Regions from separate parts of the Verrucosispora sp. WMMD1129 genome, predicted to be linked through region 3. Evidence: riboswitches for the same ligand, from Rfam matches in the RefSeq annotation. Region 3 holds a riboswitch; each other region holds the start of a gene.
What was found. A riboswitch is a leader RNA that binds a small molecule or an ion and turns the genes downstream of it on or off. The one in region 3 is predicted to bind cyclic di-AMP.
Positions count from the first base shown of each region.

Region 1: it holds a riboswitch for cyclic di-AMP, as region 3 does, so the genes downstream of both, O7624_RS13080 (hypothetical protein) here and O7624_RS15315 (NlpC/P60 family protein) in region 3, are expected to answer to the same signal.
Region 2: it holds a riboswitch for cyclic di-AMP, as region 3 does, so the genes downstream of both, O7624_RS06470 (C39 family peptidase) here and O7624_RS15315 (NlpC/P60 family protein) in region 3, are expected to answer to the same signal.

Region 1 covers NZ_CP120741.1:2,854,136-2,864,295, reverse strand. Annotated here, with positions in the region: gene O7624_RS13120 (glycosyl hydrolase family 65 protein) at 1-137, shown strand, start outside; gene O7624_RS13115 (hypothetical protein) at 154-333, opposite strand; gene O7624_RS13110 (alpha/beta fold hydrolase) at 500-1,168, shown strand; gene O7624_RS13105 (AI-2E family transporter) at 1,591-2,832, opposite strand; gene O7624_RS13100 (hypothetical protein) at 2,925-3,713, opposite strand; gene O7624_RS13095 (hypothetical protein) at 3,883-4,281, opposite strand; gene O7624_RS13090 (helix-turn-helix domain-containing protein) at 4,379-4,714, opposite strand; gene O7624_RS13085 (carbonic anhydrase) at 4,914-5,612, shown strand; gene O7624_RS13080 (hypothetical protein) at 5,749-6,765, opposite strand; cyclic di-AMP (ydaO/yuaA leader) riboswitch at 6,769-6,900, opposite strand; gene O7624_RS13075 (YibE/F family protein) at 7,067-8,413, opposite strand; gene O7624_RS13070 (metal-sensitive transcriptional regulator) at 8,689-8,985, opposite strand; gene O7624_RS13065 (copper ion binding protein) at 9,101-9,310, shown strand; gene O7624_RS13060 (hypothetical protein) at 9,344-10,160, shown strand, end outside.
Region 2 covers NZ_CP120741.1:1,421,833-1,431,992, reverse strand. Annotated here, with positions in the region: gene pseI (pseudaminic acid synthase) at 1-444, opposite strand, end outside; gene O7624_RS06490 (glycosyltransferase) at 435-1,559, opposite strand; gene O7624_RS06485 (acyltransferase) at 1,842-3,035, shown strand; gene O7624_RS06480 (hypothetical protein) at 3,146-3,550, shown strand; gene O7624_RS06475 (hypothetical protein) at 3,775-4,533, shown strand; cyclic di-AMP (ydaO/yuaA leader) riboswitch at 4,811-4,952, shown strand; gene O7624_RS06470 (C39 family peptidase) at 5,189-6,052, shown strand; gene O7624_RS06465 (DUF397 domain-containing protein) at 6,153-6,353, opposite strand; gene O7624_RS06460 (helix-turn-helix transcriptional regulator) at 6,344-7,156, opposite strand; gene O7624_RS06455 (hypothetical protein) at 7,393-7,647, shown strand; gene O7624_RS06450 (hypothetical protein) at 7,644-7,979, shown strand; gene O7624_RS06445 (class I SAM-dependent methyltransferase) at 8,363-9,172, shown strand; gene O7624_RS06440 (DUF952 domain-containing protein) at 9,212-9,547, shown strand; gene O7624_RS06435 (DUF4360 domain-containing protein) at 9,683-10,160, opposite strand, start outside.
Region 3 covers NZ_CP120741.1:3,288,378-3,298,537, reverse strand. Annotated here, with positions in the region: gene O7624_RS15340 (class E sortase) at 1-1,828, opposite strand, end outside; gene O7624_RS15335 (DUF881 domain-containing protein) at 1,836-2,645, opposite strand; gene O7624_RS15330 (cell division protein CrgA) at 2,869-3,135, shown strand; gene O7624_RS15325 ((Fe-S)-binding protein) at 3,412-5,607, shown strand; gene O7624_RS15320 (C40 family peptidase) at 5,858-6,868, shown strand; cyclic di-AMP (ydaO/yuaA leader) riboswitch at 7,062-7,195, shown strand; gene O7624_RS15315 (NlpC/P60 family protein) at 7,208-8,242, shown strand; gene dcd (dCTP deaminase) at 8,330-8,908, opposite strand; gene O7624_RS15305 (pyridoxamine 5'-phosphate oxidase family protein) at 8,986-9,522, shown strand; gene O7624_RS15300 (zinc metalloprotease) at 9,591-10,160, opposite strand, start outside.

The DNA.
Region 1 (10,160 bases), 430 kb from region 3:
ACCACGGCAAACCGGTGCGCGTCACCTGCGACGAGCCGGTGACCGTACCGAATCCGCCGCCGCGTACGGACCTGCCGATGCCGGAGCAGGCACCCGGTCGGGCACCCCTGCTCCGGCTGCCGGAGAACCCGGCCTGACCCGGCTACGCCGCCGTCAGATGGGCTCGCCCTGGGAAGGGCGGCCGGTGGCGTCGTGGGGCGTCCTCGCCCGGGGATCGTCGGCCGAACGCGCCTGGGCCGCGTCGTCCGCCCAGTCCCGTCCGCGTTTGTCGCCCTGTTCCCGCCGTTCGCGTTCGGCGGCGGACTGCACAGGCTCACGCTGGTGATGCGGCATGACGGTCCTCGCGATCTGTCGGCGGCGCCGGTGACGCCGGTCCGTCTGCGGTCGCCCGTCGGCTACCCGGCACCCCCCGACGCAAACCCGCGCCCAGGGCGACCGCCGGGCGTGTCGTCGGCCGAGCCGGGTATCCGGCAGGCTGAGTCGGCCACTGGGGGGCGAGATGGACGTACGCGACGAAGCGGTGACGATCCCGGCGAGTGAGGTCCTGCTCCCGGCCGATCTGCTGGTGCCGGCGGAGCCGGTCGGCGCGGTGCTGTTCGCGCACGGCAGTGGCAGTTCCCGGCACAGTCCACGCAACGTGGCGGTGGCTCACCAGCTCAATCGGGCCGGGTTCGGCACCGTCCTGGTGGATCTGCTCACCCCCGCCGAGGACGAGGTGGACGCGGTCACCGCCGAGCTGCGCTTCGACATCGGGCTGCTGGCCGACCGCCTCGCCGGGATCGTGGACTGGCTGGCCACCGAGCGGCCGTTCGGGACGACCCCGGTCGGCCTCTTCGGCGCGAGCACCGGGGCAGCCGCCGCGCTGGTCGCCGCCGCGCGGCGGCCGGACCTGGTCCAAGCTGTGGTGTCCCGCGGTGGTCGTCCAGACCTGGCCGGTTCCGCGCTGGCCCAGGTGCGCGCCGCCACGCTGCTCCTCGTCGGCGGTCTCGACGAGCAGGTGATCACCCTCAACGAGCAGGCGCTCGATCAGCTGACGTCCCAGGCCGAACTGCGGGTGATCCCCGGCGCTACGCACCTCTTCGAGGAGCCGGGCACCCTGGACCAGGTCGCCGAGGCCGCGGCTGACTGGTTCCACGACCACCTGCACCCCCAACCCGCCTCCGCCTGAGACCCCCACCCGTGGTCCTGTTCCCCAGCCCGGCCCCGGCCCCCGGCCCCGGTCGAGGGTGCGGCCCTCGCGGGGGTCGCGACATGCGGCATGTCGGGTCATCCGGTCGGCGTGAGGGTGCGACATGCGGCATGTCGGGTCCGTGGGTCGGCTTGAGGGCGCGCGACTCGGGGCATCTCCTGTCTGCGCGGTTGCCGGTGGAGTCGCGGTTTGCGGCATGTTGGCCGCTGCGGTCGGCGTAAGGACACGGTTTGCGGCATGTTGCGCTTTCCCGTCGGGTTGACGGCCCGACATGCCGCAAGCTGATGCCGAGCGCCGAGCGCCGAGCGCCGAGCGCCGAGCGCCGAGCGCCGAGCGCCGAGCGCCGAGTGCCGAGTGCCGAGTGCCGAGTGCCGAGTGCCGAGCGCCGAGCGATGGGGACGTCAGGTGGGCTCGGGGGCGGGTCCGGACGACGACGGTTCGGAGGGTGATGGTGCGGGGGCTGTGGTCGATGGGCCGGACGGAGGCGTTCTCGATGGGGGTGAATCGGGTGCCGGCGGGCCGGACGCCGAATCGGAGGCATTCGCGGCGGCCTGCCGTTGACGTTGCACGCTGTCGATGACCCGCCAGGCGACGGCCGTGATCGGGACCGCCACGAAGGCTCCCGCGATGCCGGCGATGAGGGTGCCGGCGGTCACCGCGACCAGGATCACCACTGGATGCAGCCGTACCTGGCGCTTCATCACCAGCGGCTCCAGCAGGTTGCCCTCGATCTGCTGAACGGCGATCACGGCGGCCAGGGTGAGCAGGGCGGTGGTCGGCCCGTTGGCGGCCAGGGCCACCAGCACCGCGACCGCGCCGGCCACGGTGGCACCGACGATCGGCACGAACCCGCCGATGAACGTGATCAATGCTAGTGGGAACGCCAGCGGCACCCTGAGCAGAACCAGCGCCAGGCCGATACCGATGGCGTCGATGGCCGCGATCAACATGGTGCCCCGGCTGTACGAACCGAGGGTGTGCCAGCCGACACGGCCCGCCTCGGCGGCGATGTCCCGGTTGCGCCCGGCGGCCCGGCGCAGCGTCCATTGCCACATCTCCCGGCCGTCCTTGAGCAGGAAGAACAGCAGCACCAGGGCGAGCAGGGCGGAGCCCACGACCTCGGCCACGGTGCGGGCGCTGGCGACCGGGTCCACCTGCTGCTGGCTGATCGCCTGGCGCAACTGGTTGAGCAGGCTGTCGAGCTGTGCGTCGCTGACCGGCAGGGTGGAGGTGACGAAGTCGCGGGTGCGCTCCAGCCCTTGCCGCAGTTCCTGGCCCAACTCGCTGAACTGGTCGGCGGTCAGACTCCACACCAGTGCGCCGACACCGCCCAGGATGCCGAGCAGGAAGAGAACGCTGAGCAGAGCGGCGAGCGCGGCCGGCAGGCGCAGCCGGCGGAGCGCCAGGTTCACCGGATCGAGCAGCGCGGCGAGGAACAGGGTGGCGGCCAGGGCGATGGCCAGCGGGGTGACCAGCAGCGTGATCCGCGCCAGCAGGTAGAGCCCGGCGGCGATCACCACCAGGCAGGCGCTCCACACCACGGCGGAGCGGACCAGCCAGGGCAGGGCGGCCCAGGTCTGGCGCGGCCCGGCACCCCGCAGCGCCGTCTCGTCGGGCTGGTTCCCGCCATCGCTTGCGACCACGTCGGCCCTCCTCAATGTCCGGCGAGGTCGGTACCCGGTCGACGTCCTTCCGACACTAATTGCCGGCGACCGGGTGGGAGGGCGTTCGGCTATCAGTACGCGGCGACCGGTGCCCGGCCGACGACCGCCGGGATCTCCCGGGTCTGCTCGGCGGCAGCGGGTGTGGTCAGCGGAAGGAGCGACTCGCGTTCCGTGGCCGCCGGCATCAGCGCGGCGGCTGCTTCCTCGCGCAGGCTGCGGGCTGCGGCGGCGGCGAGTTCCGCGGCCCGCCAGGTCGCCTGCTCCCGTTCCCGGGCCGCCCGCTGCCGGGCGAGCAGGTGGTCGCGTACCGCCCGACGCAGCATCAACTCCTGCTCCACCGGGTGCAACCGGGGATCCCAGCCGCGGTGCGCGAAGACGTCGCTGAGCTGCTCCACCGACAACTCCCGCCGCCAGTACGCGTCCAGGGCGGCCCGGTGCAGCCAGCGCTCGCGGTCGGCGTACTCGGCGGGGGTGCGGGCGGTCTTCGGCAGCGGCATGCCGGCGGCATCGGAGAGCCGGCGTACGTCCGCCTCCGCCGCCTCGTACGCCTGCCACGCCTGCTCGGCCTCGTCCTGGGCGGTGAGCCATTCGTCGCGGCGGTGCCGGGCCGTCGCGTCGGCCCGCTCCGCCGCGATCGTGACCTCCTCGGCCCAGCGCTCCTGGTCACGTCGTTGCTCGGCGTGGTCGGACCGGCTCGGCAGCGCGGCCTCGCGGATGCGGGTGCCGGCGTCGAAGCGGAAGAGTCGAGGTCGTAGCAGCAGGCCGGTGACGGCGAGCGTCACCACGCCGAGCAGGCCCAGCCAGATAGCGGCGGCGCGGGGCGCGTCGAGCAGGACGGAGGAGAGAGCGGTACGCATCATCAACACCTCGCGGTCGGGATGAGTCGTCGACTGTGATGGACGCGGGTTGTGACGGCGGGTCTGATGCCGGGGCACGGCTGATGCCGCGGTGGCCGTTGGGCCCACCGGGCATCTGGCCGGCGGAGCGGCGGCGTCACCTGGCTCGATCGGTCGAGCGGACCGCCGTCGGTCAGGCGGTGGGTGGGCCGCGACGGGTCGGCTCGCCCGCCCGGACGGCGGGCACCGGGGCGGCGCGGTGATCGACCTGGGCGGCATCGGCCGGCTCGGCGTCGGTACGGTCGGGCCGCAGCGGTGCGCCGGTGGCCGGCGCCCGCCAAACCTGGCCGGCGTCGACCGCCTGAGCGGGCTCGACGATGGGCTGGACGGCCGACATCGCGGTGGATGGCGAGCCGCCGACGACCGTGGCGTTCGGTGGTGGTACGGCGGTGGGCCGGGCCGGCGGATCGGCCGCGACGGCCCCACCGACACCTACGGCTAGCACCAGGGTCGCCAACGCCAACCGGGTCAGCTCACGAAGTGCGCACAGCATTGCCGGCCACAGTGGACGGGCGAATGCTGGAGACGACACGGGATCCAACCTATCCCGCCGTCGGCCTGATCGCAGCGCGGCGATCCTTGCGGGTGGGTGAAGCGCGCCACGTCGTCTGATCAGGACTGGTGCCGGCTCAGTGGTCGGCGGTGTCGGTCACCTGCCCCTTGGTGAAGAGGGCCAGCAGGTCACCCACTTGGTGGTCGGCCTCCGCCGGGTGGCGGAAGCGCCCGGCCGGGTTGAGGGTGTACTCGTTGCGCCGGCCCACCCGGGTGCGGTGCAGGTAGCCGCCCGCCTCCAGGTCGGCGACGATGGCCTGAGCGGCACGTTCGGTGACGCCGACCTCCGTCGCGACGTCGCGTAGCCGGGCGGTGGGGTTACGGGCGATGGCGAGCAGGACGTGCGCGTGGTTCGTGAGGAAAGTCCAGTTCCGTGCGCTTTCCCGTCCGTCAGTGCTCGCCATGCCCGCCATCGTATGACCTGCCGTTCGAGTACCCCGGCCCGCGTCGTTACCGGCCTCGGTTCGGCCGAGCGCAAGCGTCGACTGATGTATGAAATGCATATCACGTATAGCTTGACGTGCGTTATGGCGCGTGTGACCGTGATGGCAGCCCGTGACCAGCGCCGGCCGGGATGACCAGGCATTCCTCCCAGAGATGAGGTGCAGCCGGATGAGTCGACCCGGAACGCTCGGTCCCCAGCCCGGACCGGACCGCGAGTTGCTCAGCGCGGATCTTCCCGGCGCCCCGCAGCGGGCCCTCGCCGAGTTGCTCGCCGGGAACCGTCGGTTCGTCACCGACGCACTGCGGCATCCCAACCAGAACGCTGGGCGGCGGGCCGCCGTCGCGGCCGAACAGCATCCCTTCGCGGTGATCGTCGGCTGCTCCGACTCCCGGCTCGCCGCCGAGATCATCTTCGATCGCGGGTTGGGCGACCTCTTCGTGGTTCGTACCGCCGGGCACACCGTCGGGCCGGAGGTGCTGGGCAGCGTGGAGTACGCGGTGGCCGTGCTGCGTACGCCCCTGGTGGTGGTGCTCGGCCACGACTCGTGCGGCGCTGTCCAGGCGGCCCGCGAGGCACTGGCCACCGCCACCACGCCGCCCGGGCATCTGGGCGCCGTGGTCGACGCCGTGGTGCCGAGCCTGCGCCGGGCGCAGGACGCCGGAGTGCACGACCTGGACGGCATCGTGGACATCCACATCGCGCGGACCGTCGAGACGATGCTGGCCTCCTCCACGACTCTCGCCGCGGAGGTGGCTGCCGGGCGATGTGCGGTGGTCGGCATGTCGTACCGACTGGCCGCCGGTGAGGTGCGGGCGGTCGCCGCGGAACCCGCCGCACTCGGCGGTGCGATGGCGACCGCGCCCTGATCCCGCGACCTGTCGCGAGGAATGACGCCGGTCCGGGTACCGGCAGTCGGCGACCGCGTCCGACGGTGACCTCCGGAACGACGAGGGCCGTCCCACCACGGTTGGCGGGACGGCCCTCGGTGCGTCGTGTGAGCGATCAGAGCAGCGACACGTGTACGTGGTCCGTGTGGTTGGACGGGCCACTGTAGGAACTCCAGCGCTCGGTGGCCGCGAACCAGATCTGCCGGTTCCAGATCACGTAGTAGACGCCCAGTCGGTCGGCGTTGCGGACCAGGAAGGCCGCCAGGTTGTTGCCGTAGATCCGGGTGTCGTTGTTGTGCCACGGGCTGAAGCCGCTGTTCTGCAATGACCAGTCACAGGCCCGGCCCTTGGGGTGCTCGAACTTGTCACCCGGACGGAAGCAGCCGACGAACCGGTTGAATCCGGCTCGCTTGACCTCCTTGTACATGTGCAGCGTCCGCGGCGTGATGCAGCCCGACGTGGTGGGGTCGTTCTGGCTGCACGACTCGGGCTTCCAGCCGCCGTCCGAGGCCCGGTTCGGCGCGATCCGGGCCACCGGCGAGGTGGCGTCCACCAACCCGCCGGTCAGGCCGACACCACCGACCAGTCGGAGGGACTTCTCCGCCTCGCTCTTCTTGCGCGCCATGTCATTTGTCAGCTTCTTCTGCTCGCGCACCTCGGCGTCGAGCGCGAGCTTGGCCTGCTCGGCGCGGAGCTTGATCGCGTTGACCTCGCCCAGTTTCTTGTCGTTCACCAGGTTCAGCTCGTCCAGCGCCGAGGCCCGGTTGATGAACGAGTCCGGTGCACTGCTCTGCAACAGCATGGCGATCGCGCCGACCCGGCCCGTGCGGTACGACTGGGTGGCGATCTGAGCGACCTGTGGCGAGAGTGCGTCCAGGTCAGCCTGAGCGGCGCGGACCTCAACCGCCAGTCGGAGTTGCCGCTTCTTGGACTTCTCCAGCTTGGCCTTGGCCTTGGAGTAGTCCCGGGTGGTCGCCTCGATCAAGTCGTTGAGCATCGGCGGGTCGTCGTCGTGCTCCGCTGGTTTGGGGTCGTTCGGTGCGGCCGTCGCCGGCATCGGACCAGCGAAAACGGCGAACGCGGCGAACACGGCCACCACGGGCGTCAACCAGCGGCGTAGGGGTGCCGTCACTGTTTTCCCTTCCATCGACCGCCGACCGGGTTAGCTGACGGGTTCGGGACGGAAGTGGCCCCTACCGCTTTCGCGGATTCACCCCACGTACCTGGGTCCCCGGCTCGCCTGGCGGCGATTGGGCGGCGGCACCGCAGGCGCCGCTGCGCGCCTTCGGCGGTGACCGGCAGTGAGGTTACCTGACAGTCCATCTGTGCTTCTACGCCCCGAACCCGACTAGATGCGTCATTTCGTAATCGCTTTGAGTGACCAGCGACACGATTACGAGCCGCGTATACAGGGGCGGTCACGTTGAGGAGTGTCACCATGTGGTGTCCGTGCTCCTGTCCGGGTCGGGCCACCTTGGAGGGGTGGCGGGGGACGTGTTTCGGGTGGGTGGGGTGCTGAGGGCGTGGAGCGCCTCGGCCCGGTCCGTTGCCGGCCGGGGAATCACGGGGGTGGGCTCACCGCCGCGGACGTCGGCGTCGCCGCGCCCGGCGGTGCTGACCACCGCAGCCAGCGCGGTGGTAAGCGGTACCGCGGCGATCAGCCCGAGCGTGGCGACCACGCTACGAACGATCTCCGTGGTGAGGAACTCGCTGGTCAGGATCTGCCCCAGTGCGCGGGAATCCGCGGTCAGCAGAAGCAGGAGGGGCAGCGAGGCGCCGGCGTACGCCAGCACGATCGTGTTGACCACCGAGGCGATGTGTGCCCGCCCGACCCGGGTGGCCGAGCGGTACAACTCCCGGCGGGAGAGGTCCGGGTTGGCGTGGCGCAACTCGTTGACCGCGGCGGCCTGGGTGACCGTGACGTCGTCGAGTACGCCCAACGAGCCGATGATGATGCCGGCGAGCAGCAGACCGTGCAGGTCGACGTCGGCCCGGAACATGGACAGGGTGGTGGCGTCCTCGCTGCCGAAACCGGTCAGGTGGGTGGCCCCGGTCGCGGCCAGCCCGAGCAGTCCGGTGAGCACCAGACTGGCGAGCGTGCCGAGCACGGCCACCGAGGTCTGGGCGGATATGCCGTGGGTCAGGTACAGCACCACGAACATGATCAGCGAGGCGCCGACGATGGCGACCGCGAGCGGTGGCTGGCCGGCGCTGATGCCGGGCAGTACGAAGGTCAGCAGGATGGCGAAGCTGGCGGCCAGGCCACCCAGCGCGGCCAGTCCGCGCAGCCGCCCGAAGGCGACGATGGCGGCGGCGAAGAGTACGGCCAGCCACACCAGCGGCTTGCCGCGTTGGTGCTCGGCGATGTTGTAGGTGCTGACCGTCGGATCCTCCGGGTCGATCAGCGAGACCAGGATGATGTCGTCGTCGACCTCGACGCGAGGGGCGCCCGGCCCGGTCGGGATGGGTGTCTGCACCTCCTGCCCGGCGTCCGGTCCGGTCTGCACCCGGACGGTGACCGTGCCGCAGGGGCCGTCCGCAGCCGTCGGAGTCCCCTCGGGTACCACCGGGTTGGGCGGGCATGGCTCACTGACCACCCGGGTGACCGTGCCGTGGTAGCGGGGGGTGTCGTCGGCGGCCTCGGGGCGCGGGGCGTCCCGGGGCCAGAGCACGATGGCGGCGACCAGGGTGGCGATGAAAAGGGGGACCACCGTCACGACGAGGATCCGCCGCACCCCCGGCGGGGTGGGCGGAGCGGAACGGGTGTGGTCGGCGCCCATTCAGTGTCTCCCAACGATTTCAGGGCTGAGTACGTGTCGATGGGCGAGACGGTTCAGTGCCGCCGGACGGCGGTGTGGAAGGGCAGCCCGAATGGCCTGAGCGTGGCGGGGTGGCTGCGTACCGTGAGCTGCGGACCCGCTCGCGACGGCCGTGCGGGCGTACGCCTGACGGCGACCTCGGGCCGCGAGGCACGGATTTCGGCTGGCCATCGTGTGCGAATGGTAACCAGCCGGACCTGTCGACGCCTGTCGCGAGGGTGCGTCGGCGGGTCGGGTCAGCCGCGCTTCATGAGCCGGCCCACGGCGGCCATCATCTCGGTCGCCATCTCGTCGGCGCGCCCCTCGGCGGCGCCTTCGTGCATGCAGTGCCGGGCGTGCCCGTCGAGCAGGCCGAGGGCGACCTTGTCCAGGGCGGCCTGGATGGCGGAGATCTGGGTGAGCACGTCGATGCAGTAGCGGTCCTCGTCGACCATCTTCTCGATGCCGCGCACCTGACCCTCCACCCGGCGCAGGCGGGCGAGGAGCTGGTCCTTGCTGGCGGTGTAGCCGCGGATCGGCGCGGGTGTGCTCATGCCGGCAAGAATAACCTACCCCCAGGGGGTATGGTACGGTCGGTGCGACGGATACCCCCTGCGGGTATCCGGGTGGGTGTTCGGCCCACCCTTCCAGAGTGGTGAGGAGAGTTCCATGGTCAGCACGACGTACCAGGTGCAGGGCATGACCTGCGGGCACTGCGTCAACGCGGTCAGCACCGAGATCGGTGCGATCGAGGGCGTCAAGGACGTTCAGGTGGATCTGGCCGCCGGTCGGGTCACCGTCACCAGCGACCAGCCGCTCTCCGACGACGCGGTGCGTGCCGCCGTGGACGAGGCCGGATACGAGCTGGCCGGCGCCTGAGCCGGCCGGCGCGCGGAAACCGAGGGGTCAACCATGAACACGGCGACGAAGCTGAGCGGCTTCGTGCTCGGCCTGGCGGCGGTGTTCGGCGCGGCGTACGGGGTGGGGCAGCTGACCGGCCCGGTGACCGTGGTCGCCGCCGGCCACGACAGCGAGGGCGCCGGCCACGGCGGTGACGCCCGCGACGAGGGTGACGCCGGGCATGAGGAGGCGGCCGGGCACGAGGAAGGAGCAGCCGGGCACCTGCCCGGTGGCCTGCTCGTTGCCGACCGTGGCTACACCCTGGTGCCGGTCGACGCGCCGCCGGGTGAGTTCGCGTTCCGGATCACCGGTCCCGATGGCCGTCCGGTGACCGGGTACGACGTCACCCACGACGAACGGATGCACCTCATCGTGGCCCGTCGCGACCTCTCCGGCTTCCGGCACGTCCATCCGGAGCTGGCCGGGGACGGCACCTGGCGGATCGCCTCACCGCTGGACTCTCCCGGGGTGTGGCGGGCCTTCGCCGACTTCACCCCGACCGGCGGCGACCCCCTGACGCTCGGCGTCGACGTGACCGTCCCCGGCACGCTGGCCGAGCGACCGCTGCCCGCCCCGGCGAGCAACGCCACCGTCGACGGCTACACCGTCGCCCTCACCGGAGCCCCGCAGCCGGGGCGCACCACGACGCTGACGCTCACCGTCAGCCGCGACGGCACACCTGTCACCGACCTGGAGCCGTACCTCGGCGCGTACGGTCACCTGGTCGCGCTGCGCCGTGGTGACCTGGCCTATCTCCACGTACACCCGGAGGGCAGCCCGGGAGACGGGCGCACCGCCCCCGGCCCACAGGTCAGCTTCGCCACCGAGT
Region 2 (10,160 bases), 1.9 Mb from region 3:
GACCAGCCGGATCAGCGGCAGGTCGACCAGCTCCGACGAAGCGATCTTGTACGCCGGAGCGTCCAGTTCCTCAAGCAACTCCACGGCGGTGGAGTCGAACGGGGAGGAGAAGACGGTCAGCCCGAGGGAGCGGGCCCGCTCGAAGATCGGCCGGTGCCACTCGTACGGCGTGTGCGCCTTCTCGTAGAGCCGGTAGAGGTTCTGCCCGCCCCACAGCTCGTGCCCGCCGGAGATGCGGAAGTCCGGCGTGTCCACGTCGATGGTGATGGTGTCCGGCCGGTACGTCTGGAGCTTCAGCGCATGCGCGCCGCTGGCCGCGACGGCATCCACGATGGACAGTGCGCGGTCCAGGTCTCCGTTGTGGTTGCCGGACATCTCGGCCACCACGAAGGGGCGCTCTCCGGTGCCGACCAGATGCGACCCGATCTTGAACGTCATTCCGATCCGTTTCCGTGCGTGCTTACCAAGGTGCGGTCCTGGGCCGGGCTGCCCGGTGCCGGGTCCGCCCCGCTCGTCGCGGGATCCCCGCCGGTGCTGCCGCGTAGCCGGCCGGCGAGCCGATGGGCCCGCCGCAGCGCCGCGTACGCCAGGTAGCTGTCGCGGCCGACCAGCCGGTGCTTGAGCCCCGACACCCCGCCCGGCCGGGGGTAGCCGCCGCGGGGCAGGTACGTGCGGTAGTGCGCGGCGACCCGGCGGAAGAAGTCCCGGCGCAGGTGCGGATGCAACCGGTCGTCGTGACCCACCACCACCAGGAAGTGGTTCACCATCAGGTCGAACAGTTCCGCGTGCCAGCGCCCGTCGGGATGCCGTTCACGCAGCCAGGCGAAGAGCCGGTCGTACTGCTCGAAGGAGTCGAAGTGCCGGCCGCTGCGCGTCGAGGTGATCGCTCCCTGGCGACCCTGACGGTACAGATAGCAGACCCGGTCCAGCACGCTGATCCGCTCCGCGCCGATCAGCAGCGGATGGCTGAACGGGATGTCCTCGTACCAGCCGGGGTGGAAGCGCAGCCCCAACTCGGCCATGAACTCCCGGCGTACCACCTTGTTCCAGGCGGTGTGCTGCACGCGCAGCAGATGCGGCCGGTCGGCCAGTCGCACCACGCCGGGGGTCGCGCGCAGCAGCCGGCTGCTGGCGTCCACCTCCTCGCGCCCACACTCGTGCACCCGCAGGTGGTCGACCATCATCACGTCGGGGCGGTCCACCCGTAGCCGGTCCAACACGGCCGGGATCGTCCCGGCCGGCAGCCAGTCGTCGCTGTCGACGAACCAGACGTACCGGCCGGTGGCCACGTCCAGGCCCGCGTTGCGGGCCGGCCCGAGGCCGACGTTGCGGTCCAGGTGCAGGACGCGCACCCCGGGATGCTCGGCGGCGTACGCGCGCAGCAGTTCACCGCAGCGGTCCGGTGAGGCGTCGTCGACGGCGACCACCTCGACCTGCGCCGCCTCGTCGTCCGGGACGTCGGCGCGGATGGAGTCCAGGCACTGGCGCAGGTACGCCTCGACGCCGTAAACCGGCACGACGATGCTCAGCAGCGGCGTCGGCGTCGGCGGTGTGACCACCCGGAAACCTTCGGCCACCCGGGTTGACGAACCTGGAACCTGACGTGGCCGGGCGCGGTGAAGTTTTCGAACAGCCGATGAGTGTCAGGTTAACGGCGGGGCACTTGGTGGTCTGAAGGGTCGCCGGTGATCGATCTGGACGAATGCCGCGGTGGGCGGTGCTCCGGAGTGCGGCAGACGGCCGAGCCAGGCAGTTGTCTGCCAGCTACCCGAGGTAGGGTGCCCGGCGGGCCACGAGGAGATGGGCGTGCGGGTGACGTGGTCGAGAACCGGGAGGTGGACATGACGAGCTCTACCCTCGCGGCGTCGGCGACCACCCCGAGCGAGCGTACGGACGCCCACCGCCTGCCGTCGCTTACCGGACTGCGGTGGATCGCCGCGCTGCTGGTCTTCGGCTTCCACGCCGGCACCATGCGCATCATCGCCGAGCCTGGCCCGCAGGCGGTGGTGGGCGAGATCTTCACCCTGGGTCTCTCCGGGGTGCAGTTCTTCTTCATCCTCAGCGGCTTCGTGCTGGTCTGGTCCGCGCGGCCCGGTGCCTCCCGCCGCCGGTTCTGGCGGCGTCGGTTCGCCAAGATCTATCCGAACCATCTGGTGCTGTGGGCGCTGGCCATGCTGGCGATGCTCTGGTTCGCCGATCCGATCAACCCGGTGGCGGCGCTGGAGAACCTCCTGCTGGTGCAGGCCTGGGATCCCCGACCGGGCCACTTCTACAGCGTCAACAACGTCAGTTGGTCGCTCTCCTGCGAGCTGTTCTTCTACCTGTGCCTGCCGCTGGTGCTGCCGGCGGTGCGGCGGGCCCGACCGTGGCTGCTGTGGGCCGTGGTGATCGCGGTGCCGCTGCTGATCCTGGCGCTCTGGCCCGGGCAGGCACTGGTGCCGGAGTCGGATCGCTGGTGGTTCGCTCAGGTCTTCCCGCTGGTCCGTTCGCTGGAGTTCTGGATGGGCGTGGCCGCGGCCGAACTCATGCTGCGGGGCCGCTGGCGGGGGCCCGGGCTCCCTGTGGCCAGCCTGATCTTCGTCCTGACCTGGGTGGCGGCCTCCCAGTGGATCCCGGCCGAGTTCTGGGCGGCGCTGCTGGCGGCGGCGTACGTCCTGGTGATCGCCGCGGCGGCCGACGCGGACGTGCACGGGCGGCGCTCGCCGTTGCGCTCCCGGACGATGGTCTGGCTCGGCGAGGTCTCTTTCGCGTTCTACCTGGTGCACGTCTTCGTGATCATGACGATCCTGCGGTCGACCGGCGACTGGGGCACCGGCCTGCCCGGCTGGTGGGGCCCGCTCGCGGTGATCGGATTCCTGCTGCTCACCCTGGGGCTGGCCGCTCTGCTGCACCGGTACGTGGAACAGCCGATGATGCGTCGCCTGGCCCCGTCCCGACCGTCGGCGGTCGGGCTGCCCCGACAGCGGGCGTCCCGGGGCGGTGCGGGCCCGGCCGGAGACGTCGAGCATGGCTCGACCGTCCATCACGGACAGTGAGCTGACGGTAGCCTGACCTGCGCGTATCGACGTTCCCGGCGACGCGCCGGGCGGTTCGACACGCCCGGTGGCTGGTGCGTCCCGGGCGGTCGTGGCGGTAGCGTGACGGGGTGCTTCCTGCCGCGCCCACCCGTCCCTTGTGGTGGTTGGCGCGCTGGGCCGCGCGGCTGCTGACCGGGCTCGCGGTCGCCGCCGCCTTCACCCTCGGCGCCTGGGCCCTGCCCGGCCACCCGGCTCCCACTGATCGGCCCGCCGCCCCGGCACCGCTGGCCGACCCCGCCGTGGCACCGGCGTCCGCGGGCCTGGCCGTGCCCTTGGACTTGGCCGCACCCCTCGACCCGTCCGCCACTCTCGATCTGGCCGCCGCCGACCCGACCGGGGTGTCCGCGACGCAGCCGCCGGCCTGTGGTCGGCCCGGGCTGACGGTGCTCGGCAGCGTCGCTGCGGGCGTCACGCGGGGGCCTACGGCCCTGGTCGAGGGCGTCCGGGCCGCCCGCGCCCCACCGCACGCCTGATCCCGGCGACACCGCCCGCCTGATCCCCGGCGACCTTCCGTCGCGTCCGCACCGCTCGGGGCCGCACCCGCGCCGAGCCCCTGCCAACCCGTTGCCGCCAGCCGCGCCGTCGGTGCTCCCCAGCACGAGGGGCACCGGCACGAGCCGCGACCGCGCCGCAACGCCATCCGCGAACCGCCGCCGGCACGGCCACCGTCGCCGTACCGATTTCCCGAGGTGCCGACATGGAGAAGACAGTTCTCTACCAGTTCCTGATCGAGGTGCCACGCGCCGCCGCCATCTGGTCGGTCCTGCTCGTCCTGGCGTTGGGCGTACTCACCGTGCTTGTCGCCCGCCCGGAGCCGACCGGGCCAGTGGAGAAACCCGTCGACGAGGACGCGCTCCGCGCCGCGACCGAAGAGGCCGACCTGCGCCGATACGCGGGCGAGGTGGCGGTCGCGGCAGCCGGTGCCGGGCAGAACGCCGAGCGACGCCGCACGGCATGGCGGGTGGCCCAGACGGAACTGGACCGCGCCTGGGCCGCGTACGACCAGGCGGAGGCCGCCGCCCGCCGGCTGGCCGGCGTCGTCGGACTGCCGACCCCGCGCACCCCCCGGACCCCGGCCGAGTACGCGGCCCGCGAGCGCTGGCTGCGCCGGGCCGCGATGGCCGCCCACTGGCGTGGCGACCTGACCGCCCGTCAACTCAGCGATGTGCTGGCGGGCCGGTCCGGCTGGGATCCCCGGCGGCATCCGGCCGAGCAGGAGGTGGTCCTCGCCCGGGTGGTGCGTGACAACCGCCTGGCCGCCTATCGATCGGCCGCCGAGCGGGAGCAGGACCTGTGGCGGGCGGCGGAACTGGCCACCGAGGCGGCCCGCGCCCTCTCCGCCGAGGCATACGCGGCCGCTGAGCGACTCCGACCGAACCGGCTGCCCGTCTCCGGTCGGGTCACCGCCGGCCGGCGCGACCTTGTCCCGCGCTGGCGTCCGGCTCGGCTTGGCTGAAATTCCGTGAGCTGGGTCACATGGGCCGGAAATTCGGTCACTGTTCGTAGGCGAGGCGATTACCGCAGCAATCTCCGTCGAGATTTCCACCAGCCGTCCGGTTGTTCCCTGAAGGTGCCCGGAATGCCGTCGGTCCCATTGAGCGACGCCAGTTCTCCGATACCCGAAAATTGCCGCCACGGATCATGTTTAAGCAGGTCAGGGTGGGTTGGCTTCGAGGTGACCGGCCAGTAGTGTCAGCGCGTCCGGTGCGGTAACCGATCGCAGGAAGCGACGCCGTACCGACCCGCTCAATCGTGAACCTCACGAACCGGGGACCCACTGCACCACTGGGGTGAATCCGCGAGTCTCGGCCCGCGGTAGGGCGTCTTCCCGCCCGAATCCGTCAGCTAACCCGGTCGGCGGTGACGGAAGGAGTACCAACCCTCGTGCAGTCCGATGTGATCCCCCTGTTCCCCCGCCTCCACGGCACCGCGGTGCCCGTGCTCGCTGGCCCGACCGCCGCGAGCTGACCCCGGTCATCGCCACCGCCCGGGTCTCCGGGCGTACCCCTCGAACGGCCTCGTCCCGCTCACCCGGGCGGTCGTCGGCGCGCTGATGCCGACCCGACCGCCGGAGCCGGTGTGCCGTTCTCCCCTCAGCCCGTGGAGGAACCGTGAAGCACACCCTTTCCCGCCGGCTCCGCCGGCTGGTCAGCGAACGCACCTATCAGCTCGTTGCCGGATCCGCCGTGGCCCTCGTCCTGGCCACCGGCACCGGAGCCGCCCTCGCCGGCACCGGGAACACCCCGGCACCCACGCAGGCCACGACCGCCGCCGCCGAACTGCGCAGTGACACGGTGGTCGCGCCGAGTCAGGCGGAGGTCGCGCCGACGACCGCCGCGCCGAGCAGCGCGGCACCCAGCAGCGCCGCGCCGGCCAGTGCCGCGCCGGCCAGCGCCGCCGCCTCGCCGTCACCGAAGGCCACCGCGGACCCGGACCTGGCCAGCAAGAAGGCGGCACCGAAGCCGCCGGCCTCAGAGGTTCTGGAGTACGACCACCAGGCCCAGATCAACGGCTACTACTGCGGTCCCGCCGCAGTGCGTAACGCGCTGAGCGCCGCCGGTGTCGCGCGCAGTCAGGACGCCCTGGCCAGCCAGCTCGGCACCACGTTCGCCGGCACCAACTCGGCCGAGGACACCACCCGCGTCCTCAACGCCGTCGTCAAGGGCGACCCGTACGAGACCACGATGATCCGTGGCGGTGCGGCCACCCCGGCCCAGATGGACCAACTCCAGGCGGACGTCGTCGCCGCCATCACCGACGGGCGAGGCGTCGTGGTGAACGTCGCCGGTTCCGTCACCGACACCGACGGCCGCTGGCACTCGTTCCCCGGCGGCCACTACATCGCCGTGGTCGGCTACAAGGACTCCGGGCGGCTGGTGAGGATCGCCGACTCGGCGGACGCCTCGTACCCGTCGTACTGGCTCAGCACCATCGATCTGGCCAACTGGGCCGCCACCCGCGGCTACTCGGCCTGATCATCGTCCCGCTGCACCCGGAAGCCCTCGGCCCGTTGGCCGAGGGCTTCCGTTTCGGGTACGTCATGCTGGTTGTCGGGTCGACGTAGCTCGGGGTTCGTCAGGCGTGCGTGCGGTGCTGCTTCGCCAGGCCGACGAAGCTCGCCCAGGCGGCCGGTGTGAAGGCCAGTGTGGCGGCGTCGCGGTTCTTTGTGTCGCGGACCAGCACGATGCCGGGCAGGTTGTCGGCGACCTCCACGCAGTCGTTGCCGCTGGACCCGCTGCGGGTCGACTTGCGCCAGGTCGCGCCGTTCAGATCCATGGCTTCACAACATCCTTCATGCGCTCGATCGACTGGCGGCCGGACAGTGCCTCGTTGCGCACCGTCTCCCACTTCGACAGCAGGACACTCAGGTCGTCGTCCTTGTCGACCAGGACGCCGCCGAGTTGGGTGTCCAGATTACCCACCCAGCCGCCGTCCGCGCCCCTCGCCAGGATGAAGGGGCCGGTCAGTCCATCGTGCATGGCGACGCCGGTGGGCACCAGGTGCACGCTGATGTTGGGCCGGGTGGCCAGCGCCATGAGGTGGTGCACCTGCTCGACCAGCACGTCCTTCAGCTCCTCGTCGACCCGCCGCAGCACCACCTCGTCGATCACCGCGATGAGCTGGGGCGGGTCGTCCTGTTCCAGCACCGTCTGCCGGGCCATCCGGTTGGCCAGCCGCCGCTCCACCCCGGCCTCGGTCAGCGCGGCGTCGGTCCGGATCACCGCGCGGGCGTAGCGCTCGGTCTGGAGCAGGCCCGGCACCAGCGTCGGCTGGTAACAGCGGAGCTGCCGGGCGTTCCGCTCCGCCTCCAGGTAGGGCAGGAACCACGCGGGTTGGCGCAGCACCTCGGCGGTCCGCAGCAACTCCTCGAACATGCCCCCCGTCTCCAGGACCTCGTCCGCCCGCTTGGCGTACGGCCGATCGAGCGGGCGGGTACCCACCTCCACAGCGGACACCAGGGACGCCGAATAGTTCGTCCGCCTACCGAATTCCTCCTGGTTCATCCCTGCGGCAGTACGTAGCCGGCGAAGCTGCGTACGGATCAACTCATGCAGGTCGGAAGGCTGCTCGCGTTCCATGTCCCCTCCACCGGGTCTGTCAAGATCGCCAAGAGGCCGCCCAGCGCTGGATCGGGGCACCCGGACCCCACCGTGGCCAGCGTCGATGCCTTCCGACCGTAGTGCCGTCCTCACCAGACTGTCACGCAACGGGGCCGCTCCCATCCACAGGGGACGGGGCGGTTCTGTCCCGGGGCCGCCCGTGCGCCTTCCCCCGCGTCCGGGCGGACCCTCCGATCGCTGACTGGGAGGTTGATATGCGTACCCGGGTTGCCTGGTATTTGTGCCCGACGACGCTGCTGCCGGTGTACTCGCCGGGGCGGCGGTCGCTGCCGGAGCACTCGCCAGGGCGGCAGGATCAGCACGAGACGGATCTGCCGCAGCGGCGGCGGGGCACGCACCTGCCGGAGTGGATGCGGGAGCCGACCCGGCCGTTGCCGATGCCGCGTCCGGGGCGTCCCGGCTGGCTCACCCCCGGGCAGCAGTGGCGGGCCAACGGAGGCCAGTGGTGACCGTGGGCCGGTCGGGTGCGATCACCAGCCGACTGTTCGCCCCCGAGCGGGGTCCACGGCCCCAGCGTCCGTACGCCTCTGGCGGCGAGGTGCCGCACACCCCGTTACGGCCGATGTGGTGCTGCCGCGCCGACGGGCAACCCTGGCCCTGCGGGCAGGCCCGGCTGCTGCTGCGCGTCGAGTACGACGGCAACCTGCCCGGCCTGTCCATCTACCTCGCCGGTCTGATGTACGACGCCATGCGCGACCTCTACCACCTCAACCCCCACGACACCCCCGAACCCACCACCCTCTTCACCCGCTTCATCGCCTGGACCCGCCGCCCCGCCTAGCAACCCCGCTGCCACCCCGATCGCCAGGGTTCAAGCGGCGGACAGGGCCTGTCCAAGATCTCGGCGAGCGCGGCGTACGCGCCGGACGAGATCCTGCGGGTCGTCGCGGATCCTGCGCGCCAGGTGAAGCAGAGCAAGTGCGCCGTTCCGGCAGGGTCTGTCGCGTTCAAGATCCGGGCAACTTCCCTGTTGCTGCTGCTTCGAGTCCGGCTGAGGCAGCAGTAACCCTGAAGTTGCCCGGATCTTGGCGCGGCGGCGCGGGGGTGACGCGGCGGTGGGCGTGGCGGCGACCCGACGGTGGGTGCGGTGAGGGTGGGAACGGCGGGTGGGGCGATGCGACGATCAGGGGTGAGATCGACCTCGACGTCTGATGCGGGGGAACCATGGGGGAGCAGGAGCCGTACGCGGGGCTGGCCACCACGTTCGACACGGCCGCCGAGCTGTACGAGCAGGCCCGACCGGGCTATCCGGAGCCGTTGTTCGACGACCTGGCCGCGACGACGGGCCTGGTGACCGGGCCGGCCAGGGTGCTGGAGATCGGCACGGGCACCGGCCAGGCCACCCGCGGTCTGCTGGCGCGCGGCTGGCAGGTGGTCACCCTGGAACCGGGACGGGAACTGGCCTCGGTGGCGCGCCGCGTACTCGCCGGCCGCGGCGACGTGCGCGTCGTGGAGTCGCCCTTCGAGCGGTGGGAAGCTGACGAAAGCGTGCCGTTCGATCTCGTCTTCGCCGCGACCTCGTGGCACTGGCTGGACCCGGCTGTCGCCTACCGTCGGGCCGCGGAACTGCTGCGTCCCGGCGGGCACCTGGCGATCGTCGCCACCGAGCACGTGTCACCACCGGACGGCGACGACTTCTTCCGGCAGGTCGAGCGGATCTACGACGAGGTCGGCATGGGCGACGGGCAGGGCGGCCCGCAGCCACCCGAAGCGATCGCGGCCCCCGATGTGGCGGCGATGGTGGGAGGCGGGTTCTTCGCCAGTCCAACCGTGCACCGTTACGTCTGGAGCCGCGACTACAACGCCGAGGAGTACCTCGCCGTGCTGTCCACGTACTCCAATCACATCGCCGCCGCACCCTGGCAGCGGCGGACCCTCTTCGCCGGGATCCGGCAGCTTATCGCCGCTCGTCCGGGCGGGACGGTACGCAAGCACTACCTGAACACCCTCCAGATCGCCGTACGCCTCAATTGACCTACCCGCCAGCGCCCGCCGCTCTGGCAGCATGGCGACGTGCTGATCTACAAGATCCTGCTGCCCGGCGAATGGGCCGAGTTCCGGGCCGCCGGCCGGTTCGACGGCTCACCGTTCGACCGGGACAGCGGCTACATCCACTGCTCGTCGCGATCCCAACTGGCCGCCACGGCGGCACGGGTCTTCGGCGACCAGCCGCAGCTTGTCATCGTCGCGCTCGACGCGTCCCTGCTCGGTGGTGCGCTGCGGTGGGAGGACGCCCCGAATGGTGGGCCGTTCCCGCACGTCTACGCGGCACTGCCGGCAGCAGCGATTCGCGAGGTCCACGAGGTCGCGGGTGCGGCCCGGGTGGACGAACACGTTCCCGTGGACTGAACGCCGGTCGTTCTGGGTGCGTTTGTTGTCGCTGGAACGACAACAAACGCACCCGGAGCGGCGGGCGCGGGGCGGGTCGTGCACCCGCGCCCGCCGCCGGGTGGCTCGGCGTGGTGACGCTGCCGGGTCAGGGGATCAGCAGCGTTCCCACTTGAGGTTGAAGAGGGTGTCGACGTCGCCCTCGGTCGTCGTCATGGACATGCTGACGTTCGATCCGGCGGTGCCCGGGTCCACTCTCAACTCGGTGTTGACGTTGAGTACCCGCTGTTGCCCGCAGGGCGTGTAGACCAGCACGGGGGCGACGTCCGAGGTGCCCCAGAAGCCGTTGTAGGGGCCGGAGAAGGTAGCGTCGGTGCGGCTGGTCTCGGACGAGCCCTGCCAGTAGTAGGTCGTACGCTGGCGACCGGTCGCGCCGGTGGGGATCCGGGCCCGGCCCCGGTAGTCGGCGGCCGCTACGGCGATGGTCCAGCCGGCCGGCACGGTGACGAGCACACCGAGCTGACAGTTCTTCCGGCTGTCGGTGACATCGACGCCCCGGCCCGCGGTCGCGACGAAGTCGTAGTACCGGATCCGGAAGCCGGTGTTGTCGGGATGGGCCACCACCCGCGCGGTG
Region 3 (10,160 bases):
CGGCACCCATCAGGGCGGTCGAGTCCAGTGCGGGCACGGCGTTCGGCCGCGCCCCGGTGACCGCCGGGATGAGGGCGGTCGCCGCCGGGTCGGCCGATCGGCTCGGCGCGGACGGTTGGCCGGGTGCGGAAGCTTGCCCCGGTGCGGTCGGCTGGCCGGGTGCCGCCGGGCGGGCCTGCTGACCCGAGGTGGCGTTGACCGGACGGTCCGTGGCCGCCGGGCTGCCCGGGACGGCCGCGGCGGCGGGATGGCCGTTCGTCGCCCGGGTCGGCTCCGTCGCCCGGCCGCCATCAGCCGAGCCGGCACGGTCGCCGACCTTCGGCATCAACGCGGTCGGCCCCTCACCGGACCAGTCACCCTGGCCGGGTGCGTGGTCCGTCGACTGCCGTGGCGGCTCCACACCGGGCGAGCGTCGCCCCTCGGTCGACCGGGACGGTGTGGCCGGTGGCTGACCAGGCACCGGGTACGGCGGACCGCTGCCAGCGGGCCGGTCCTGGCCGGCCGGCGCGGGGCGTGACACATGCGGTGCCGAGCTGTCCTGGCCAGCCTTCGCCGGCTGCGTCGCCGGGCCGTACGGAACCGGCCGCCCGGGATCAGACGACCGCTCCGGGCCGCTGTTGCTTGCCGGTCCGACGTACGGCGGGTGCGGTGTCGGCGCTGCGCCGGCAGGCTGCCCGGCACCGGGACGCGGCGGGTGCGCGCCGTAGGGTGCCCCGAACTGCGGGGCGGGCACCGGTTGCGACGGCTGTGGTGACGAATCGGACGGTGGTGTGGCCGGCCGTACAGCGGCAGGTGGCGTGGTCCCGGCGGGCTGTCTCGGCTGCTCGCCGCTGGGCCAGGTCCGGCCGCCGCTGGGCTGCGCCGTTCCGGTGCCGGACCGGTTCGGACCGGGCGTCTGGGGTTGGGCACCGGGCCAGGGCGGCGGGGTGCCGACGGCTTGGCCGACGCCCGGTCGGGCCGCGGTGTCGGCCGGGTCCGTCCAGCCCGGCCGGCCGGCGGTGCCGGTGATACTCGGGTGACCGGCGTGGCCGGCGTCCGTGTCGGCCGGGCGGGTGCCGCTCGGCTGCTCCCGATCGCCCGCGCTCCGGGACGGCTGGAAGGCTCCGCGCCACGGCGTGGGCCCCACCGGAATGTCCGGCTGACCCGACGGCAGGGGTACGCCCTGCCACTGGTCGTTGGTTGTCGCGTCCGGCTGCCGGCCGGCGGCCTCAGGAGCCGGACCCGGCGCTGCGTCCCACTGGTTCGCCGTACGGTCGGGATCCACCGCACGCTGCCCGCTCGGTGCCGGGTCCCACTGGTTGGCGCTACGCCCGGTGGCCGCCGCAGCGTCCCACTGGTTCGCCCGGCGGTCGGTGGCCGGGGCGGTGTCCCAACGTCCGGGTGCGGTCGGCTGCTCCTGGCGGGGGCCGGCACCCCGACGGTCGGCCGTCGGCGCGGTGGTCCGCTCCGGCCCCGCAGGTGTGCTCCAGCCGGTCGGAACGCCGGGCGTGGTAGCGGTCCGGGCAGGTGGGTCCGTCGGCGCTGGTGCGTCCCACCGGCCGCCGACGGGCGAGGTGGTCTCGGCGGCGCCGTCGAAGCGGCCGGAGTTGGTCGGCCGCTGGCCGTCCGGCGGTCGACCCTCGGCCGAAGCCTGATCGGTCGGACGCGGAGCTGCGGTCGGCCGCGGATCGTGCGGTGCCTGGGACGGCCCGGACCGGGTGGGTAGCACCGGGTCGGGCCAGGACCCCGTCGTGCGGGCGTCGGTGGACCCACCCCGCTCGACCTTGGGGATGAAGGCGGTGGGCTCGTCGGTCTGGTCGCGGTGCCGACCGTCGGACTGCGGGCTCACCGCGCGCTCACTGCGGCACCGCCGGCACCGTCGCCGATCGCAGGGTGGTGGAGTCCTCGAAGGCGGGCACCGTGACGGTGCCTGGGGTCTCTGAGTAACCGAGTTGGTAGTTGTCGACCGCGTCCCTGAACCACCGGACTCCCTCGGAAGCGGCGAGGGCCTGCCGGAGTGCGGCGGGGTCGCCAATTGCTACGATCTTGAAAGGTGGGGAGTACACCCGGCCGTGCAACAGCAGGGTGTTACCCACGCAGCGTACCGCGCTGGTCGCCAGCACGCGCACGTTCATGATTGACATCGCCTCGGCACCGCCGGCCCAGAGCGCGTTGACCACCGCCTGCACATCGCCCTGATGGACGACCAGGTCGTCGTTGGAGGCCCCTTCGGGCAGGTTGCTGAGCTGCGGTGCGTCATTGAGCTCGACGGTCAGGCCGGTACCGGTGAGGGCGGTGAAGCCGGCGGCGGCCCGACTGGCGTTGGCCCGCTGCTGCTGTTCCCTGATCGGGCCGTCGGAGTTGGCCAGGACGGCCGTCCGGTTCTCCAACTCCCCGCGCAGCGTGGCGGCCCGCTCCTCGTTCGCCGCCACCTGTGCCCGGCGGTCCTCGATCAGCTCGGTCAGTTGGGGTCGGCGGTCCTCGCGCAGAGCGGTGCCGCCCGCCGTCGTGGCCGTCGTGGTGAAGAGCAGGCCGGCCGCCAGGGCGATCAGCGGTACGCCTACCGACCAGAACGGCCGGCGTTGACGTGGCCGTCGAGGCAGCAACCCGGCGACGAGTCGTCGCAGCGCCTTCTGCCACGACGCTGCGCCGGATGTGTACTCCACGGGTCAGTCTCCCTCGTCATCGCGCTCCGACGCCACCCGGTGTGGGCGGGGCGCCGGCCGTGCTGCCCGGTTTTCCGGTGCTGCCCGGTACCGGTCTCACCTCATTCGTGGATCGGACGGGTCTTCCGGACTACGCTAGCTGTCGAACATTATTGGCCATGGACCGTCGCCCTCGCGCCCGGTTGTCAGGCCGGACGAGGTCGTAACCCCTCTGGAGAGCGCCGTGCCCAAGTCTCAGGTCCGCAAGAAGAAGGTGTACACCCCGCCTACGGACGTCCGCCCGACGGCGACGACCGCGGCCACCAACAAGCCCAGCCCGGTGTGGCTGCCGGTCCTGGCGGTGTCGCTGATCGTCTTCGGCATCGGCTGGCTGGTGGTCTACTACCTCTCCGAGCAGGAGTACCCGGTCATGGAGCTGGGGTACTGGAACCTGGCGGTCGGGTTCGGCGCGATGGTCGCCTCCCTGATCGTGCTTTCCCGCTGGCGCTGAACCGCAGCTCAACGCCCTGACTGTCCGGCGCCACCGGCGGCCCGCCCGAGCGGCGGTGCCGTCGGCCTCCTAAGGTGTGCGCAGGGCAGCGTGGCCCCCGGTGCGAGATGACTCACGTTACTGCTGGGTAACCTTGCGCGTAGGCTGCACTGCATGACCGAGCGGAGCGAGGTCATCGACCGATCAGGTTGAGGTGCGGCGGCGTGGGTCGACGATCGCACCGACGCCCCGGTCGCCGAGCCGCTCGACAGGCAGCAGACCGGGAGGCCAACTCGAATGGGCAGCGTCCAGATCGTCACCACGATCCTCGCGGCCGCCATCACCGCTGTCGCGGTGTGGCTTGCGGTACGCGCGGTCTCGAAGATGGTGGCCGTCATCCGGCTGGGTCAGCCCGATCCGACCCGCTCCGGCGACAAGGTCAGCCGCACCAGGACCATGCTGGCGGAGACCGCCGGGCACACCCGGATGCTCCGCTGGGGCGTGGTGGGCGCGGCGCACTGGTTCGTGATGGTCGGCTTCATCGTGCTGTCGCTGCTGGTGCTCGAGGCGTACTTCGAGGTGGTCTCGCCGACCGGTGGGCTGCCGCTGATCGGTGGCTGGACCCTCTACGGGCTGGTCACCGAGTGGATCGGAATTCTGGGCGTTGTCGGCATCGGCGTCCTTATCGGGATCCGGCTGGCGAACCGGCCGAATCGGGCGGGACGTCGGTCGCGGTTCACCGGCTCCACCATGTGGCAGGGCTACTTCGTCGAGGCGGTCGTCCTCGCCGTACTGGTCATGGGCTTTCTGATCCGCGGCTTCAAGGTGGCCACCGACCACTTCGAGTACCCCACCTGGGCCACCCCGCTCAGTCACGCGGTCGGTGCCCTGCTGCCAGCCTGGGACTCCGGCGTCAGCGTCGCCGCGCTCGTCAAGATCTCGATCTCGATGGCCTGGGTCATCGTGATCTCGTTGAACGTCACCATGGGTGTGGCCTGGCACCGCTTCCTGGCCTTCCCCAACATCTTCTTCAAGCGCAAGCCGGGTTCGGCCGGCTCCGGCCTCGGCGCGCTGCGGCCGATGATGAGCGACGGCAAGCCGCTCGACTTCGAGGAGGCCGACCCGGAGTCCGACCAGTTCGGCGTCGCCCAGGTCGAGCAGTTCACCTGGAAGGGTCTGCTGGACTTCAGCACCTGCACCGAGTGTGGCCGCTGCCAGTCGCAGTGCCCGGCGTGGAACACCGGCAAGCCGCTGTCGCCGAAGCTGCTCGTGCTCAGCCTGCGGGATCATGCGTACGCCAAGGCGCCCTACCTGCTGGCCGGCGGTGGCAAGGACCTCACCGGTGAGGAGAAGGCCACCGCCGCGCAGCTCGCCCACGTCGACGTGCTGGCCCTCGCCGAGGCGGAGAAGCCGCTGATCGGCGATGCCGAGGCCGGCGGCGTGATCGACCCCGACGTGCTCTGGTCCTGCACCACCTGCGGCGCCTGCGTCGAGCAGTGCCCGGTGGACATCGAGCATGTCGACCACATCGTCGACATGCGTCGCTACCAGGTCCTCATCGAGTCCAGCTTCCCCTCCGAGGCGGGCGTGATGCTGCGCAACCTGGAGAACAAGGGCAACCCGTGGGGTGCGCCGCAGAACACCCGTGAGGACTGGACCAAGGGGCTCGACTTCGAGGTGCCCCGGGTCGGCGAGGTCGAGGACTTCGAGTACCTCTTCTGGGTGGGCTGCGCCGGCGCGTTCGAGGACCGGGCGAAGAAGACCACCCGGGCCGTCGCGACCCTGCTGAACGAGGCGGGGGTCTCCTTCGCCATCCTCGGCGAGGGGGAGACCTGCACCGGCGACCCGGCCCGACGGATCGGCAACGAGTTCGTCTTCCAGATGCTCGCGCAACAGAATGTCGAGACGCTGAACGAAGCGTTCGAGGGTCGGGAGAAGACCAAGCGCAAGATCGTCGCAACCTGCCCGCACTGTTTCAACACGCTGGGCAATGAGTACGGCCAACTGGGCGGTGAGTTCGAGGTGGTGCACCACACCCAGTTGCTGGCCCACCTGGTCGCCACCGGCAGGCTCACCCCGGTGCAGCCGGTCGACGGCGGTGTGACCTACCACGACCCGTGTTACCTGGGGCGGCACAACCGGGTCTTCACCCCGCCGCGCGAGGTGCTCGGCAGCGCCATCGAGGGTGAGCTGACCGAAATGCCGCGTAACAGCGAGCGCTCCTTCTGCTGTGGTGCTGGTGGCGCCCGCATGTGGATGGAGGAGCGCATCGGCAAGCGGATCAACGTGGACCGGGTCGAGGAGGCCATGTCCACCGGAGCGAGGACGGTCGCCGTCGGCTGTCCGTTCTGCTCGACAATGCTCAGCGACGGGGTCAACGGCAAGGGTGCCGGCGAGCAGGTCGAGGTGATCGACGTGGCCAGCGTCCTGCTCCGGTCGGTCAAGCCCGAGCGGGTCGGCGGCACCGGGGACAGCACGCCGGTGGCCGGCTGACCGCCTTCAACGCACCGGGCGGGCGGCACCTCAACCAGTGCCACCCGCCCGGTTTTTAATTGACGTACGTAACTGTAACGAATTGGTCGACACCCTTTGTATGCGTACCGTCGCGCAAAGGTGAATGAGCCGTTGGTCGCCTTGATTCCCCACCTACCGTTCCCTAATGTTGGGCACCGACCGCCATGGGTCGTCTGTCCCCGCCCCTTACCGCTCGCGGGACGCCCGGTGGTCGGCTGCAAAGGAGACGCTGCCGGTGGCAACCATGCCCCTCCATCGTCGTGCGCCAGGGCGATCTCGTCCGGGTGGCCTGCGTAGGGCCGCCCGTGGGCTGGTCGTCCTCGTCGCCGCCGCCGCGGTCGGTGCCGGCCTGCTCGCCGCCCCCGCGTACGCCGAACCCTCGGTCGACGAGATCGAGGCCCAGATCGACAAGCAGTGGGAGAAGCTGGAACCCACAATCGAGCAGTACAACAAGGTGCGCTCCCAGCTGCGGGTCAACAAGCAGAAGTCGAAGAGCCTGGAGAAGAAGATCCAGCCGCTGGCTCTGGAGACCGAGCTGGCGATGAACCGGGTCGCCGATCTCGCCTCCCGGTACTACATCACCGGCCCGTCCAAAGAGATCGGTGTTGTGCTGCTCAACTCCAAGCCGAACGAGCTCGGCGAGCAGATGGCCTTCCTTGACCGACTCGCGTCGCAGGAGCGCCGCGAGCTCGAAGGCGTCATGAAGATCCGCAAGAAGTACGACGACCAGAAGGCCAAGCTCGACGCCCTGATCGCCGACCAGGAGACGAAGGCGAAGCAGCTGGCGGCGAAGAAGAAGCAGATCGACGCCGAGATCAAGCGGCTCGAACGGTCGCTGCCGGTGACCACGGTGAAGACCACCAACTGCCCGACCATCAACGGTGTGGTCAGCGATGCCGCTCGCACCGCCATCCGTACGGCATGCGCCCAGGTCGGCAAGCCGTACGTGTGGGGCGCCACCGGCCCGAACTCGTTCGACTGCTCGGGTCTGACCCAGTACGCCTACCGGGCTGCCGGCATCTCGCTCACCCACTTCACCGGCGCACAGTGGAACGAGGGCAAGGCAATCTCGCGGTCCGACGCCCGTCCGGGTGACCTGGTCTTCTTCTTCAGCGACCTGCACCACGTGGGGCTCTACCTGGGCAACAACCAGATGGTGCATGCGGCCCGAGCCGGTAAGCCGGTAAACGTCTCGCCGATCACGACCATGCCGCTCGCCGGTTTCCGCCGACCCGGCTGAGCCGCCACCAGCGCCCGCTGAGCGGTCGCACAGGATCTCCCGAGGGGTCCCCGGTCAAGTCGACGGGGGCCCTCGCCATTGTCGGATGTCAGCACCCACAGTGACGGTGTGGTTGTGTTGCGTATCGACGCTGATCGTCCCTACGCTGGGCAATCGTCGACCGCTGGCAGGTCCGTCCATCCGGGGCGGTAACGGTCCGACACCGCCGAATCGCTCGTGAGCGAGCCGGGAACCAGGTACCCGGGGTGAATCCGTGCGGGTCACGGTAGGGCGCCCCTTCCCGCCCGAACCCGTCAGCTAACCCGGTAGGCGGTATGGGAAGAAGGAGTGCTGAGCCCGGTGGCAGACCATGCCCCGCGGCCGCCGTCACCGCGTCCGGAATTGCCCGGCCGGCCGACGGCAGCGCCGCGTTTCCGCTGGTACCGCTGCATCCCCGCCGCCCTGGCCGCGACCGCCGTGATGTTGACCGGCGGTGCGGCGGCGGCCTGGGCCGACCCCACGGTCGCCGACATCGAGCGCCGGATCGACGAGGACTGGAACCGGCTCGAACCCGTCATCGAACAGCACAACGCCACCCGGCAGGACCTGGCCGGCAAGCGGCGGGAGGCGGACGCGCTGGCCGCTCGGATCGCGCCGCTGCAACGCCAGGTGGACCAGGCGATGGACCGGGTCGGCAAGCTCGCTGCCGGCGCGTACAAGGGCGAGCAGGTGCGGGCCGTCAACGCGCTGCTCGGCAGCCGGTCGCCGGGCGAGGTGGTCGAGCAGCTCGGCCTGCTCGACCGGTATGCGCGCGTGCAGCAGCAGGACGTCCGGCACGCGAGTGAACTGCGCGACGAACTCGCCGCGGCCAAGGCCGGGCTGGACCACACCATCGATCAGCTCGCCCGCACCGAGGCCGATCTCGCAGACAAGCGGCGACGGATCGACGCCGAAATCGACCGGTTGCAGCGGCTCCGGCTACGGGCGTACGGCAAGGGTGGCGGTGGCCCGCTGCGGCCGGCGCCCTGTCCGGCCAGCTACCCCGGCGGACCGGCCGGTGAGGCGGTCACCTTCGCCTGCGCCCAGATCGGCAAGCCGTACTCCTGGGGCGCCGAAGGCCCGAACGCGTACGACTGCTCCGGGCTGACGCTGGCCGCATGGTCGCGGGCCGGTGTCGCACTGCCGCACAACGCGGCCAGGCAGCGCCGGGTCACCGCGTCGGTCAGTCGCGGCGCACTGCGCCCCGGCGACCTCGTCTTCTACTACCGGGACCTGCACCACGTCGGCATGTACGTCGGTGGTGGCTGGGTGGTGCACGCCTCCCGGGCGGGTCAGCCGGTCAAGATGAAGCGACTGGACAGCGGCCCGGTGCACAGCTTCGGCCGGCCGGGCTGAGGCTTCGGAGCGTACGACGTCGGGCCCTTACGGTTGCGGCGGTCGCGGCACGGGCAGTGAATCATCGCCCGCAGCGACCCTGCGGTGTCAGCGGGTGGGCCAGGTGCGCCAGCTCTGCCAGGCGCGACTCGGCGTCGGGCCGCGCTGGCCCTGGTAACGGGAACCGTAGACGGCCGAGCCGTACGGGTGCTCGGCCGGCGAGGAGAGCCGGAAGATACAGAGCTGCCCGATCTTCATGCCCGGCCAGAGGGTGATCGGCAGGTTGGCCACGTTGGACAGCTCCAGGGTGACGTGACCGGAGAAGCCGGGATCGATGAAGCCGGCGGTCGAGTGAGTGAGCAGGCCGAGTCTTCCCAGGCTGGACTTGCCCTCGAGGCGGCCGGCGAGCTGGTCGCCCAGCGAGATGACCTCAAGCGTCGAGGCGAGCACGAACTCGCCCGGGTGCAGCACGAACGCTTGGCCGTCGGGCACCTCGACGGCGGAGGTGAGGTCGTCCTGTCGGGTCGCCGGGTCGATGTGGGTGTAGAGGTGGTTGTTGAAGACCCGGAACAGTTTGTCCAGTCGTACGTCGATGCTGGAGGGCTGCACCAGCGTGGGCTCGAACGGTTCGAGCGCCAGGGTGCCCGCCTTGATCTCGGACACCAGGTCACGGTCGGAGAGCAGCATCGCCACACCATAGCTGCCGGTATGTGACACGCGTGTCGGACTACCCGCTTCGAACGTGTGTTCGATAGGATGTCGGCATGGCTTCCTGGACCGAATTCGCCGCTGACGAGCCTCGACTCGCCGACGGGATCCGCCTTCTCATGCAGCAGTACGGCCCCGGCTTCGGCTACCTGGCCACGGTTCGTGCCGACGGCGGGCCCCGGGTGCACCCGGTTTCTCCGGTGATCACCGACGACGGTCTCTACTGCTTCGTGATCGACTCACCGAAGCGGCGCGACCTGGAACGCGACGGTCGTTACGCGCTGCACTCGTTTCCGCCGGAGGAGAGCGACGACGAGGCGTACGTCGCCGGACGCGCCCGGCCAGTCACCGACGACGCCACGGTCGCCCGGTTGGCGCTCGCCGCGCGGGCCGCCCCGCACGCCGACTGGCGCCTCTTCGAGTTCACGGTCGACGTGGCAATGCTGGCCCGGCGCGAGCAGTCGGTGGGCGGGCCGAGCGAGTTGGCGTCCAGTCCGGCGGTCCAGGTCTGGCTGGACCCGGCCGGTGTCGCGCCTCAGGCCGTACGCCCGGTGCCGGCCCACTCCGGGAGGCATCACCGCCGCGCCGCCTGACCCACATGCGCAGGTGCCGGCCCCGTCCGACGGAGCCGGCACCTGTGGTACGCGGTGCTGCGCTGGTGCTATGCCGCGCGGTAGGAGTTCCAGGCGTTGATCATGCGGGTGGCCTGGCCGGGGGTGAACTGGTACATACAGCCGTCGTACGAGTAGTCCATGAAGTTGGTGATCGGGTCGAGGCCCTGGCTGGAGCAGGTGTCCCGGCCGGTCGGGCAGCCGCTTGCCGGCGAGGCTTCGGCCGGGGTGTCCCCGACCTGGTCACCGCTGCCCGAGCAGCCACCCTGGAACGTGTGGTAGAGGTTCAGCCAGTGGCCGACCTCGTGGGTGCCGGTGTCACCCTGGTTGTAGTTGGTGGCGGTGCCACCGGGCAGGGATTCGCTGAGCACGACCACGCCGTCCATGACGTTCAGGTTGCGCTGCGGGAAGGTCGCCCAGCCGAGCAGGTTGTTGCTGAGCGCGCCAAGGTAGATGTTGAGCGTCGACTTGCTGCCCTGACGCAGTTGGGTCTTCATCTGCCGCTCGGCCGACGAGCCCTGCCGGATCGGGTACCACGACGAGTTGGTCACCCGGTTGATGCTCTGCAACTGAAACGCGAAGGCGGTCGCGGCACCACCGGTCGCGCCGCTGAACGACTG